2 regions of the Luteimonas sp. Soil_C_16 genome follow, and region 2 is predicted to be linked to the other one. Evidence: predicted binding sites of a transcription regulator. Region 2 holds the regulator's gene; the other holds the start of a gene.
What was found. The regulator HrcA, encoded in region 2, represses chaperone genes, less so after heat shock. The targets are predictions, from matches to a motif close to TTNGCACTCNNNNNNNNNGAGTGCNAA.
Positions count from the first base shown of each region.

Region 1: the regulator HrcA is predicted to act here: its motif matches at 2,681-2,707, upstream of AC3A5T_RS05040 (co-chaperone GroES).

Region 1 is NZ_JBDGIS010000002.1:288,653-293,817, reverse strand. Features, by position in the region: gene AC3A5T_RS05050 (protein-disulfide reductase DsbD family protein) at 1-1,591, opposite strand, end outside; gene AC3A5T_RS05045 (acyloxyacyl hydrolase) at 1,952-2,437, shown strand; gene AC3A5T_RS05040 (co-chaperone GroES) at 2,754-3,044, shown strand; gene groL (chaperonin GroEL) at 3,142-4,782, shown strand; gene AC3A5T_RS05030 (AsmA family protein) at 4,924-5,165, shown strand, end outside.
Region 2 is NZ_JBDGIS010000004.1:104,539-109,703, reverse strand. Features, by position in the region: gene dnaK (molecular chaperone DnaK) at 1-1,308, opposite strand, end outside; gene grpE (nucleotide exchange factor GrpE) at 1,442-1,972, opposite strand; gene hrcA (heat-inducible transcriptional repressor HrcA) at 2,037-3,077, opposite strand; gene recN (DNA repair protein RecN) at 3,224-4,891, shown strand; gene AC3A5T_RS09165 (GFA family protein) at 4,896-5,165, shown strand, end outside.

The DNA.
Region 1 (5,165 bases), on a different contig from region 2:
CGATGCAAGGGCTGGCGACCACGCAGGCCAGCACGCCGGTGAAGAAATCACCGACCGGGCCGGTGCGTCCCGCCAGCGCGTGGCCGACGTTGCCGATGCGCCCGCCGAGGCTGAAGACACCCGACAGACTCAGGCCCACCGCGAACATCAGATAGGCGAGCGCCGCGACGAACCAGGGCTGCTGCAACTGGAAGCCCCAGCCCATCGCCTGGCCGGCGGCGCGCAGGGCGATCGCGAGCAGGCCGACTAGCGCGAACGCCACCAGCACGCCGGCCGTGTACCAGAGCGCATGCGCGCGCGCGGCCGCGCGACTGCCGCCACTCTTCGCGATGCCCAGCACCTTGAGCGACAGGATCGGCAGCACGCAGGGCATCAGGTTCAACAGCACGCCGCCGAGCAGCGCCAGACCGAGGGCGGCGAACAGGCCGATCGACGTGGCGGCGGGCGGGCGCGTGCGCGCCGCGTTGTCGGCGCTGGCATTGGAAGTCTCTGCGTCTGCAGTCGACGCGTCGGTGTCTCCGGTTGCAACAGGCGACGGGCTTTCAAATGTCGAGATGTCGGCCGCAGTGTCGGTCGCGTCCGTCGTAGCGGGGTCGCCAGTCGATGCAGCGCCCGCCAGCGCAGCCGCGGCTTCGGCCACCGTCTGCACACGGCCCGCCGGCAAGGCGACGCGCACGGTGCGGGTCATCGGCGGATAGCAGATGCCCTCGTCCTGACAGCCCTGGAACGTCGCGACGACCTCGACCTGCGCGGCCTCGGCCGTCGTGCGCACCAGCGGCAGCGGCACGTCGACCTGGTCGAAATAGACGGTGACGTCGCCGAAGTGCGCGTCGTGATGCGCTTGCCCCTTCGGCCAGCGCGGCGCGCCGGCGCGGATGCCGTCGGCGCCGCGGACTTCGAAGCGGTTGCGGTCGCGATAGAGGTAGTAACCCTTGGCCGGGGTGAAGCGCAGCAGGATCGTGTCGCCGTCGCCCGCGATGGCCTCGAACGCGAACGCACGTTCCGGCGGCAGGGAATCGTTCGCACCGGTGAGCGTCGGCGTGCGGCCGGCACTGTTGCCGCCGAGGGCCTGGCCGAATGCGGCGAAGCCGGCATCGCTCGCGGCCGGCGCGCGTGCGGCACCCGCAGTGCCGCCCGGCAATGCGACTTGCAGCACGCGCGTCTGCGGCGGATAGCAGATGCCCGCATCCGCGCAGCCCTGGTATTTCACTTCGACCTGCAGCGTGTCGACGCCGTCGGCCGCCGCGCCGGTCAGCACGCCGGTGACCCGGCCGCGATAGGTCTCGACCTCGCCGAAGAATTCGTCGGTGTGCTTGCGGCCGGCCGGCAACTGCAGCGGATTGGTCTTGAAGCCGCTCTCGACCCGCGCGCCCATGCGATGGCGATACAGGTAATAGCCGTCGGCGATGGTCCAGCGGATCTCGATCCGGCCCGGTGCGACGGCCTCGGCCGAGACCTGCAGCGCTTCGTCGACCGGCAGCACGTCGTCGAAGCCGATGCCCTGTGCCCAGGCCGGCAGCCCGGCGAACAGCAGCACCGAGGCCATCAGCCACGCGGTGAAGGAGCGGGGCCGGCGATCGCGGCCGGACATGGCATCGGAGGAGGGCGCACGCATCGCGCCAGTATCGCAGGCCGCCACGGCCGATGCCCGAACGCGGGTTCAGCGCCTGTCATCCCGCTCGGCGAGCGGCGCGAGCGCAGCGGCGATGCCGATCGAGACGCGCCCGGACGCAGGCCTGCGTCCGGGCGCGACGGCAGAGGCCTCCGAAGGCGACGCCACGCGGGCCGTGCACGGCGTCTCCACGCGCCGCCGCCCACGCTGGCGCGCCGCCGTGCGGACGCAGCATCCCGCCAGTGGGAGAAAGATGTCGCACGCATTACTGAACCGGTCGGTATAATTACTGACCTTCCCCAAACCAGCCGAATCGCCTGGCGATTCCTACAGAGTTCGATGCGCCCGATCCTCTCTCTCCTTGCCGCAGCCCTCCTGGCCTGCGCCACACTGCCCGCCGCCGCCCAGAGCGCGCCCGTCGATATCGCTGTCGGCGCGTCCGCGACGCGGGAAAACGAAACCACCTTCGTCGCCAGCGTGGCCTGGCTGCCGGAATGGCGCCGCACGCAGAATGGTGTGCTGCGCTGGGACGTCGGCGCGGTCTACGTGCGCGGCCGCGACAACACGCGCTTCGATCTGTCCGAAGACGCCGGCGTGTTCCACGGCGGCGCCCGCTACGAGCGCGACAACGGCTTCGTCGCCGGTTTCGGCGTCGGTGTGCAGGCCGGCCGCACGAGCGCGCTGTCGGGCAATCCGCAGTTCGTCAGCACCGTCGGCTGGCGCTGGGAGCGGTTCTCGCTGCTGGCCCGGCACATCTCCAACGCCAGCATCAAGCAGCCCAACGACGGCGAGACGATGTTGCTCGCGGCGTGGCGCTTCCGCTGACGACGGATTGACGCCGCTCGCCCGGCGCCGGCGTCGCGCCGATGGGGCGGCCACGTCGACACATCCTGAGTTCCGCGGGCCACTGGGCCTCGCGGCGGCCGTGCGTCATTGCGTGCCTGTCGGTTGCAGCGGGCACAGGCGTATCGGTATGCGGACATTTTTCCTCGGCCGCCCTTGCATTCCGATTCCCCGTGCCCATCTCCCGTCCGGTCCCGGCTCTGCCGGGTGCGTGCGCCGCGGTTTCTGGCAGTCGCCATGTGCGAGTGCTAGAATTGGCGACCGATTTCTTTCCAATCAATTACTTAGCGAGGCTGTAATGAGCAACCTGAAGCCGCTTTACGACCGCATCGTGGTCAAGCCTGTCGAGGCCGAAGAGAAGAGCGCCGGCGGCATCCTGATTCCGGACAACGCGAAGGAAAAGCCCACCAAGGGTGAAGTCGTCGCCGTCGGCGAAGGCAAGGCCCTGGACAACGGCAGCGTGCGCGCGCCGAAGGTCAAGGTCGGCGACATCGTGATCTACGGCCAGTACGCCGGCAGCGCCTACAAGGCCGACGGCATCGAATACAAGATCGTCAAGGAAGACGACGTCCTCGCGATCGTCGGCTGATCCGCGGCGGACGCACCGCGTCCGCGCGATCCCGCGATCGACCCCGGCGGGCACCGCCCGCCCTTCAATCCCCTTTCATTTCTGAGGTAATACCGCAATGGCTGCGAAGGAAATCCGCTTCGGCGAAGACGCACGTTCCAAGATGGTGCGTGGTGTGAACATTCTCGCCAATGCCGTCAAGGCAACCCTGGGCCCGAAGGGCCGCAACGTCGTGCTCGAGAAGAGCTTCGGCGCGCCGACGATCACCAAGGACGGCGTGTCCGTCGCCAAGGAGATCGAGCTGGCCGACAAGTTCGAGAACATGGGCGCGCAGATGGTCAAGGAAGTCGCGTCCAAGACTTCCGACAACGCCGGTGACGGCACCACCACCGCGACCGTGCTGGCGCAGGCGCTGATCCGCGAAGGTTCGAAGGCCGTTGCGGCCGGCATGAACCCGATGGACCTCAAGCGCGGTATCGACCAGGCCGTCAAGGCCGCCGTCGCCGAGCTGAAGAACCTGTCCAAGCCGACGGCCGACGACAAGGCGATCGCACAGGTCGGCACGATCTCCGCCAACTCGGACGAGTCGATCGGCACGATCATCGCCGACGCGATGAAGAAGGTCGGCAAGGAAGGCGTGATCACCGTTGAAGAAGGCTCGGGCCTTGACAACGAACTCGACGTCGTCGAGGGCATGCAGTTCGACCGCGGCTACCTGTCGCCGTACTTCGTCAACAACCAGCAGTCGATGTCGGCCGAGCTGGATGACCCCTTCATCCTGCTGTACGACAAGAAGATCTCGAACGTCCGTGACCTGCTGCCCGTCCTCGAAGGCGTGGCCAAGGCCGGCAAGCCGCTGCTGATCGTCGCCGAGGAAGTCGAAGGCGAAGCGCTGGCGACCCTGGTCGTCAACACGATCCGCGGCATCGTCAAGGTCTGCGCCGTCAAGGCGCCGGGCTTCGGCGACCGTCGCAAGGCGATGCTCGAAGACATGGCCACCCTGACCGGCGGCACCGTGATCTCCGAGGAAGTCGGCCTGACGCTCGAGAAGGCGACCATCGCCGACCTCGGCCGTGCCAAGAAGATCCAGGTCTCGAAGGAGAACACCACGATCATCGACGGCGCCGGCGAAACCGGTGGCATCGAAGCCCGCATCAAGCAGATCAAGGCGCAGATCGAGGACACCTCGTCCGACTACGACCGCGAGAAGCTGCAGGAGCGCGTGGCCAAGCTGGCCGGCGGCGTTGCGGTGATCAAGGTCGGCGCATCGACCGAGATCGAGATGAAGGAAAAGAAGGCCCGCGTCGAAGACGCCCTGCACGCCACGCGCGCAGCGGTCGAAGAAGGCGTGGTCCCGGGCGGCGGCGTGGCCCTGGTGCGCGCGCTGCAGGCCATCCACGGTCTGAAGGGTGCGAACGAGGACCAGAACCACGGCATCGTGATCGCCCTGCGTGCGATGGAAGCCCCGCTGCGCGAGATCGTCACCAACTGCGGTGAAGAGCCGAGCGTCGTGCTCAACGCCGTCAAGGACGGCAGCGGCAACTTCGGTTACAACGCCGCGACCGGCGAATACGGCGACATGATCGCGTTCGGCATCCTGGATCCGACCAAGGTCACCCGTTCGGCGCTGCAGAACGCGGCCTCGATCGCCGGTCTGATGATCACGACCGAAGCGATGGTCGCCGAGCTGCCGAAGAAGGAAGAGCCGGCGATGCCGGGCGGCGGCGGCATGGGTGGCATGGGCGGCATGGATTTCTGATCCAGCCCCATCCGCTGCACCGTTGCACGAAGAACCCCGCCGCGAGGCGGGGTTTTTTTTCGCGCGTATCCGGGCCGTCTGTAAGGGCTCCACCGTGTCGCGTGCAGGCAGCCGTCACCGGTGATCGGCCATGCTCGCGACATGCCGGCGACTTCTCCCGATCCGTGGTGGCGCGTGCACCGCAGCGGCCTGCGTCGTGCGGCGCTCGTCGCGTGCGTGCTGTATCTGCTGTATCTCGTCGCCGCGAACGTGTTCCTCAACAGCACGTTCGGCGCGGACATCATCAACCGCAAGCCCGAGCGCTTCCATGCGCGCTGGGACTGGGCGATGAGTCTGTATCCCGGGCACATCCACGCACGCGGCATCGTCATGGGCGGTCATGC
Region 2 (5,165 bases):
GGCCGACTGGTTGTCGTCGGCGGTGGAGAACGTCTGCGAGGCCTTGGTCGGGATCGTGGTGTTCTTCTCGATGATCTTGGTGAACACACCGCCCAGGGTCTCGATGCCGAGGCTCAGCGGGGTCACGTCGAGCAGCAGCACGTCCTTGACGTCACCGGCCAGCACGCCGCCCTGCACCGCCGCGCCGATCGCCACGGCCTCGTCGGGGTTCACGTCCTTGCGCGGTTCCTTGCCGAAGAACTCGGCGACCGCCGCCTGCACCTTGGGCATGCGGGTCTGGCCACCGACGAGGATCACCTCGTTGATGTCGGACGCGCGCAGGCCGGCATCGTTAAGCGCGGTGCGGCAGGGCTCGATGGTCTTGCGCACGAGCTCTTCGACCAGCGACTCGAGCTTGGCGCGGGTCAGCTTGATGTTGAGGTGTTTCGGGCCCGAGGCATCGGCCGTGACGTACGGCAGGTTCACTTCGGTCTGCTGCGAGCTGGAGAGCTCGATCTTCGCGCGCTCGGCCGCATCCTTCAGACGCTGCAGCGCCAACGGATCCTTGCGCAGGTCGATGCCCTGGTCCTTGTTGAACTCTTCGACCAGGTAATCGATGACGCGCGCGTCGAAGTCTTCGCCGCCGAGGAAGGTGTCGCCGTTGGTGGCCAGCACTTCGAACTGCTTCTCGCCGTCGACTTCGGCGATCTCGATGATCGACACGTCGAAGGTGCCGCCGCCGAGGTCGTACACGGCGATCTTGCGGTCGCCGCCGGACTTGTCGAGGCCATAGGCCAGTGCGGCCGCGGTCGGCTCGTTGATGATGCGCTTGACGTCGAGACCGGCGATGCGGCCGGCGTCCTTGGTCGCCTGGCGCTGGCTGTCGTTGAAGTAGGCCGGCACCGTGATCACGGCTTCGGTGACCTTCTCGCCCAGGTAATCCTCGGCGGTCTTCTTCATCTTCTCGAGGATGCGCGCGGAGACTTCCTGCGCGGACAGGCGCTTGCCGTCGCTGGTCGACACCCAGGCGTCGCCATTGTCGTGCTCGAGGATCTTGTACGGCACCAGGCCGATGTCCTTCTGGACCTCGGCATCCTTGAACTTGCGGCCGATCAGACGCTTGACTGCGAAGAAGGTGTTGTTGGGATTGGTCACGGCCTGACGCTTGGCCGACGCGCCCACCAGCACTTCGCCGTCCTTGGTGTAGGCGACGATCGACGGCGTGGTGCGATCGCCCTCGCTGTTCTCGATGACCTTGGCCTTGCCGCCGTCCATGATCGCCACGCACGAGTTCGTCGTGCCGAGGTCGATGCCGATGATCTTTGCCATTGCTGCTTCCTCTGAAAGATGTGTGTCTGGGTGACGGCCGGGGCCGTCGATGACCGTGATCTGGGGACACGCAACACAGCGTTCAAGCGGTGCGACGTATCGGAATTGGGGGTCGGGCCGGGGCTCGGGACGTTCAGTCAGCCTTGGCGACGACGACCATGGCCGGCCGCAACAGGCGCTCGTTGAGCAGGTAGCCCTTCTGGAAGACCTGGGCCACCGCGCCCGGCGCCACGCCAGGCACCTCGACGATGCTCATCGCCTGGTGGTGCTCGGGGTTGAACACGTCGCCCGGCGCCGGCGCCAGCGTGGCCAGACCGTTGGACTCGGTCGCCTTGGTCAGCTCGCGCAGCGTGAGCTCGACGCCGCTGCGCAGCGGATCGGTATCCGAGGCATTGGCGAGGCCGGCCTCCAGCGCATCGAACACCGGCACCAGCGCGGCCAGCAGACGCTCGTTGGCGAAGCGGCGCGCGCTCTCGACCTCACGGGCCAGACGCTTGCGCTGGTTCTCGAGATCGGCGCGTTCGAGCAGCACCTGCGCGCGGAGCTGTTCGAGCTCGCCGGTCAGGCGCTCGACCTGGTCGGCCAGTTGCTGCTCGACCGAGGCCACGTCCGGGCCGTCGGTCTCGTGGAAATCGGGGGACTGCGAATCGTGCTGCTGGGTCATGTCGGGTTCCGGGGCGGTCGTCTGGCCGCCGACGGCACCAGCTATGGGGCCGCCCCTCGGCGATTCAAGGTTCAGGCTGCAGCGCGGCGCCGAGCACGGCCGCGGTCGCCTGCACCACCGGGATCACCCGCTCGTAGGCCATGCGCGTCGGCCCGATCACGCCCAGCACGCCCAGCGTGCGGCCCCCGGCGCCATAGGGCGCGGTCACCAGCGACATGCCTTCCAGCGGCGCCAGGCCGGTTTCTTCACCGATGAAGATGCGCACGCCCGGCGCGCGGATCGTGCGTTCGAGCAGCTGCAGGATCTCGCGCTTGCGGGCGAAGGCCTCGAACAGTTCGCGCAGGCGGTCGAGATCGGACAGGTCCTGCACGCCGATCAGCCGGTTCTGCCCGGCCAGCAGCATGTCGTCGTCGCCGGGCACCAGCGCCTGTTCGGCGAGTTCCATGGTCTGCGACAGCAGCGCCTCCATCTCGTCGCGGGCGTTGCGCAACTCCTCCACCAGCGCCGCGCGGATGTCGCCCAGCGGGCGCCCGGCGAACTGCTGGTTGAGATAGTTGGCTACGCGTTCCAGCTCCGCGGGCTCGAAGCTGCGGCGGGTCTGGAGGATGCGGTTCTGCACTTCATGGTCGGCGAAGATGATGATCGCCATGACCCGCTGGCCATCGAGCGCCACGAAGTCGATGTGCCGGAAGGCCAGTTGCTCGCGTCGCGGCACGGACACGACGCCGACGAAGTGGGTCATCGCCGACACCAGTTCCGACGCGCTGCCGAGCAGCGACTGCTGCCCGCCGCCGCCCAGCTCCCCCCGCAGCCGCTCCATCTCCTGCGCGCGCAGCGGTTTGACCTGCAGCAGCGAGTCGACGAACACGCGATATCCCTGCGCGGTCGGCACCCGGCCGGCGGAGGTGTGCGGCGAGGCCAGCAAACCGGCGTCTTCCAGATCCGACAGGATGTTGCGGATCGTCGCCGCGCTGACATCGAGGCCCGCATGCCGGGCCAGGGTCTGCGATCCGACCGGACCGCCGTCCTGGATGTGCCGCGAGATCAGCGTGCGCAACAGCTGTCTGGCGCGCGGATCGAGCGGGTGGCGGGGATCGGATGACATGCGGGCGGTATACGGTGCGCCTGTGGGCGATGCAAGCGCCGCATTCTCCGGCCGTGAGACGGACGCGCGGTATTCAGCGCACCGTCGAATGCAGATCCTCTCGCCGATCTACTCGCCCGCAACGCCTCAAGGCACAATCCGCACCCATGCTGACCCATCTCGCCATCCGCAATTTCGCCGTCGCCAGCCAGTCGGATCTGGAGTTCGGCGCCGGCCTGACCGTCATCTCAGGCGAAACCGGCGCCGGCAAATCCCTGCTGGTCGATGCGCTGGGCTTCCTGTCGGGCCAACGCGCCGACAGCGGCATCGTGCGCCATGGCGCCGAACGCGCCGAACTGCATGCCGAGTTCACGCTCGACGATGCCGCGCCCGCGCTGCGCTGGCTGCGCGAACATGAACTCGATGATGGTGACACCTGCCAGCTGCGCCGCACCCTGCGCGCCGATGGCGGCTCGCGTGCCTGGATCAACGGCCGGCCGGCGACGATCACCCAGCTCGGCGAACTGGCCGGGCATCTGGTGGAGATCCACGGCCAGCACGAACACCAGGCCCTGCTCGCCCGCGGCAGCCAGCTCGCGCTGCTCGATGCCCAGGCCGGCAATGGCGCACTACTCACCGAAGTGCGCGCGACCGCGCAGACCTGGCGTGCGCTGCACGAAGAGCGCGATGCGCTGGTCGGCATCGGCGATGTCGCCGAGCGCCGCGACTGGCTGCAGCACCAGCTCGACGAACTCGACGGTGAAGCGCTCGCCGCCGATGCGGTGGCCGATCTGTTCGCCAGCCATCGCCGGCACGCGAACGCGGCCGGCCTGATCCAGACCTGCGATGCGGCGCTCGAGCGCATGCGCGGCGACGATGATCTCGGCCTGCCGCAGGCGCTGCAGGCGCTGCGTCACGATCTGGCGCGGATGCGCGCGCACGAGCCGCGGCTGGGCGAGGTCGACGCGATGCTCGACGCCGCCGCGATCCAGCTCGACGAGGCCACATTGCTGCTGGGCCAGGTCCGCGACGATCTGGACATCGATCCCGAGCAGTTGGAGACGCTGGAACAGCGCCTCGGCCGCCTGCACGAACTCGCGCGCAAGCATCGGGTGACGCCGGAAGAACTCATCGACGTGCAGACGCGCCTCGCCGGCGAACGCGATCAACTCGATGGCGCCGGCGAACGCCTGAAACAGCTCGACGGCGAGATCGAAGCCGCGATGGGCCGCTGGCGCACCGCCGCCGACCGCCTGGGCGCGGCGCGCCGCAAGGCGGCCAAGGCGCTGTCGAGCGCGACCACTGCATTGATCCACGAGCTGGGCATGGGCGGCGGCGTGTTCGAGGTCGCGATCGAACCGGTCGAGACCACGCGGCCCGATCCACAGGGCGCCGAGCGCGTGGAATTCATGGTGTCGGCCAACGCCGGTCAGCCGCCGCGTGCGCTGCGCAAAGTCGCGTCCGGCGGCGAACTGTCACGCATCTCGCTGGCGATCGAAGTCGCCGCGCTCGGCCACGACGCCGTGCCGACGATGGTGTTCGACGAAGTCGATTCGGGCATCGGCGGCGCGGTTGCCGACATCGTCGGCCGCAAGCTGCGTGCACTTGGCGAAAGCCGTCAGGTGCTGTGCGTGACCCATCTGCCGCAGGTGGCCTCGAAGGGCCACACGCATTACCGCGTGCACAAATCCAGCGCCGAGGGCGCCACCGAAAGCCGGGTCAGCCTGCTCGATACCGGCGAGCGCACCGAGGAACTCGCACGCATGCTCGGCGGCGTCGACGTCAGCAAGGAAGCGCGGGCCGCGGCCCGCAAGCTGCTGCAGGGCATGGTCTGACGCGATGGACCCGCGCACGGCCCGTTGCGCCTGCGGTCAGTTGCGGATCGACGTGTCCGGCGCGCCGGTGCGCGTATCCGTCTGCCATTGCCTGGACTGCCAGCGTCGCACTGGCAGCGCGTTCGGCGTGCAGGCACGGTTCCCGGCTGCGGCCACGCAGGTGCACGGCACGCACGGCGAATACATACGTATCGGCGACAGCGGCGGTCGCATGCGCGCATCGTTCTGCCCGCAGTGCGGATCGACGGTGTTCTACGTCGTGGACGCGATGCCC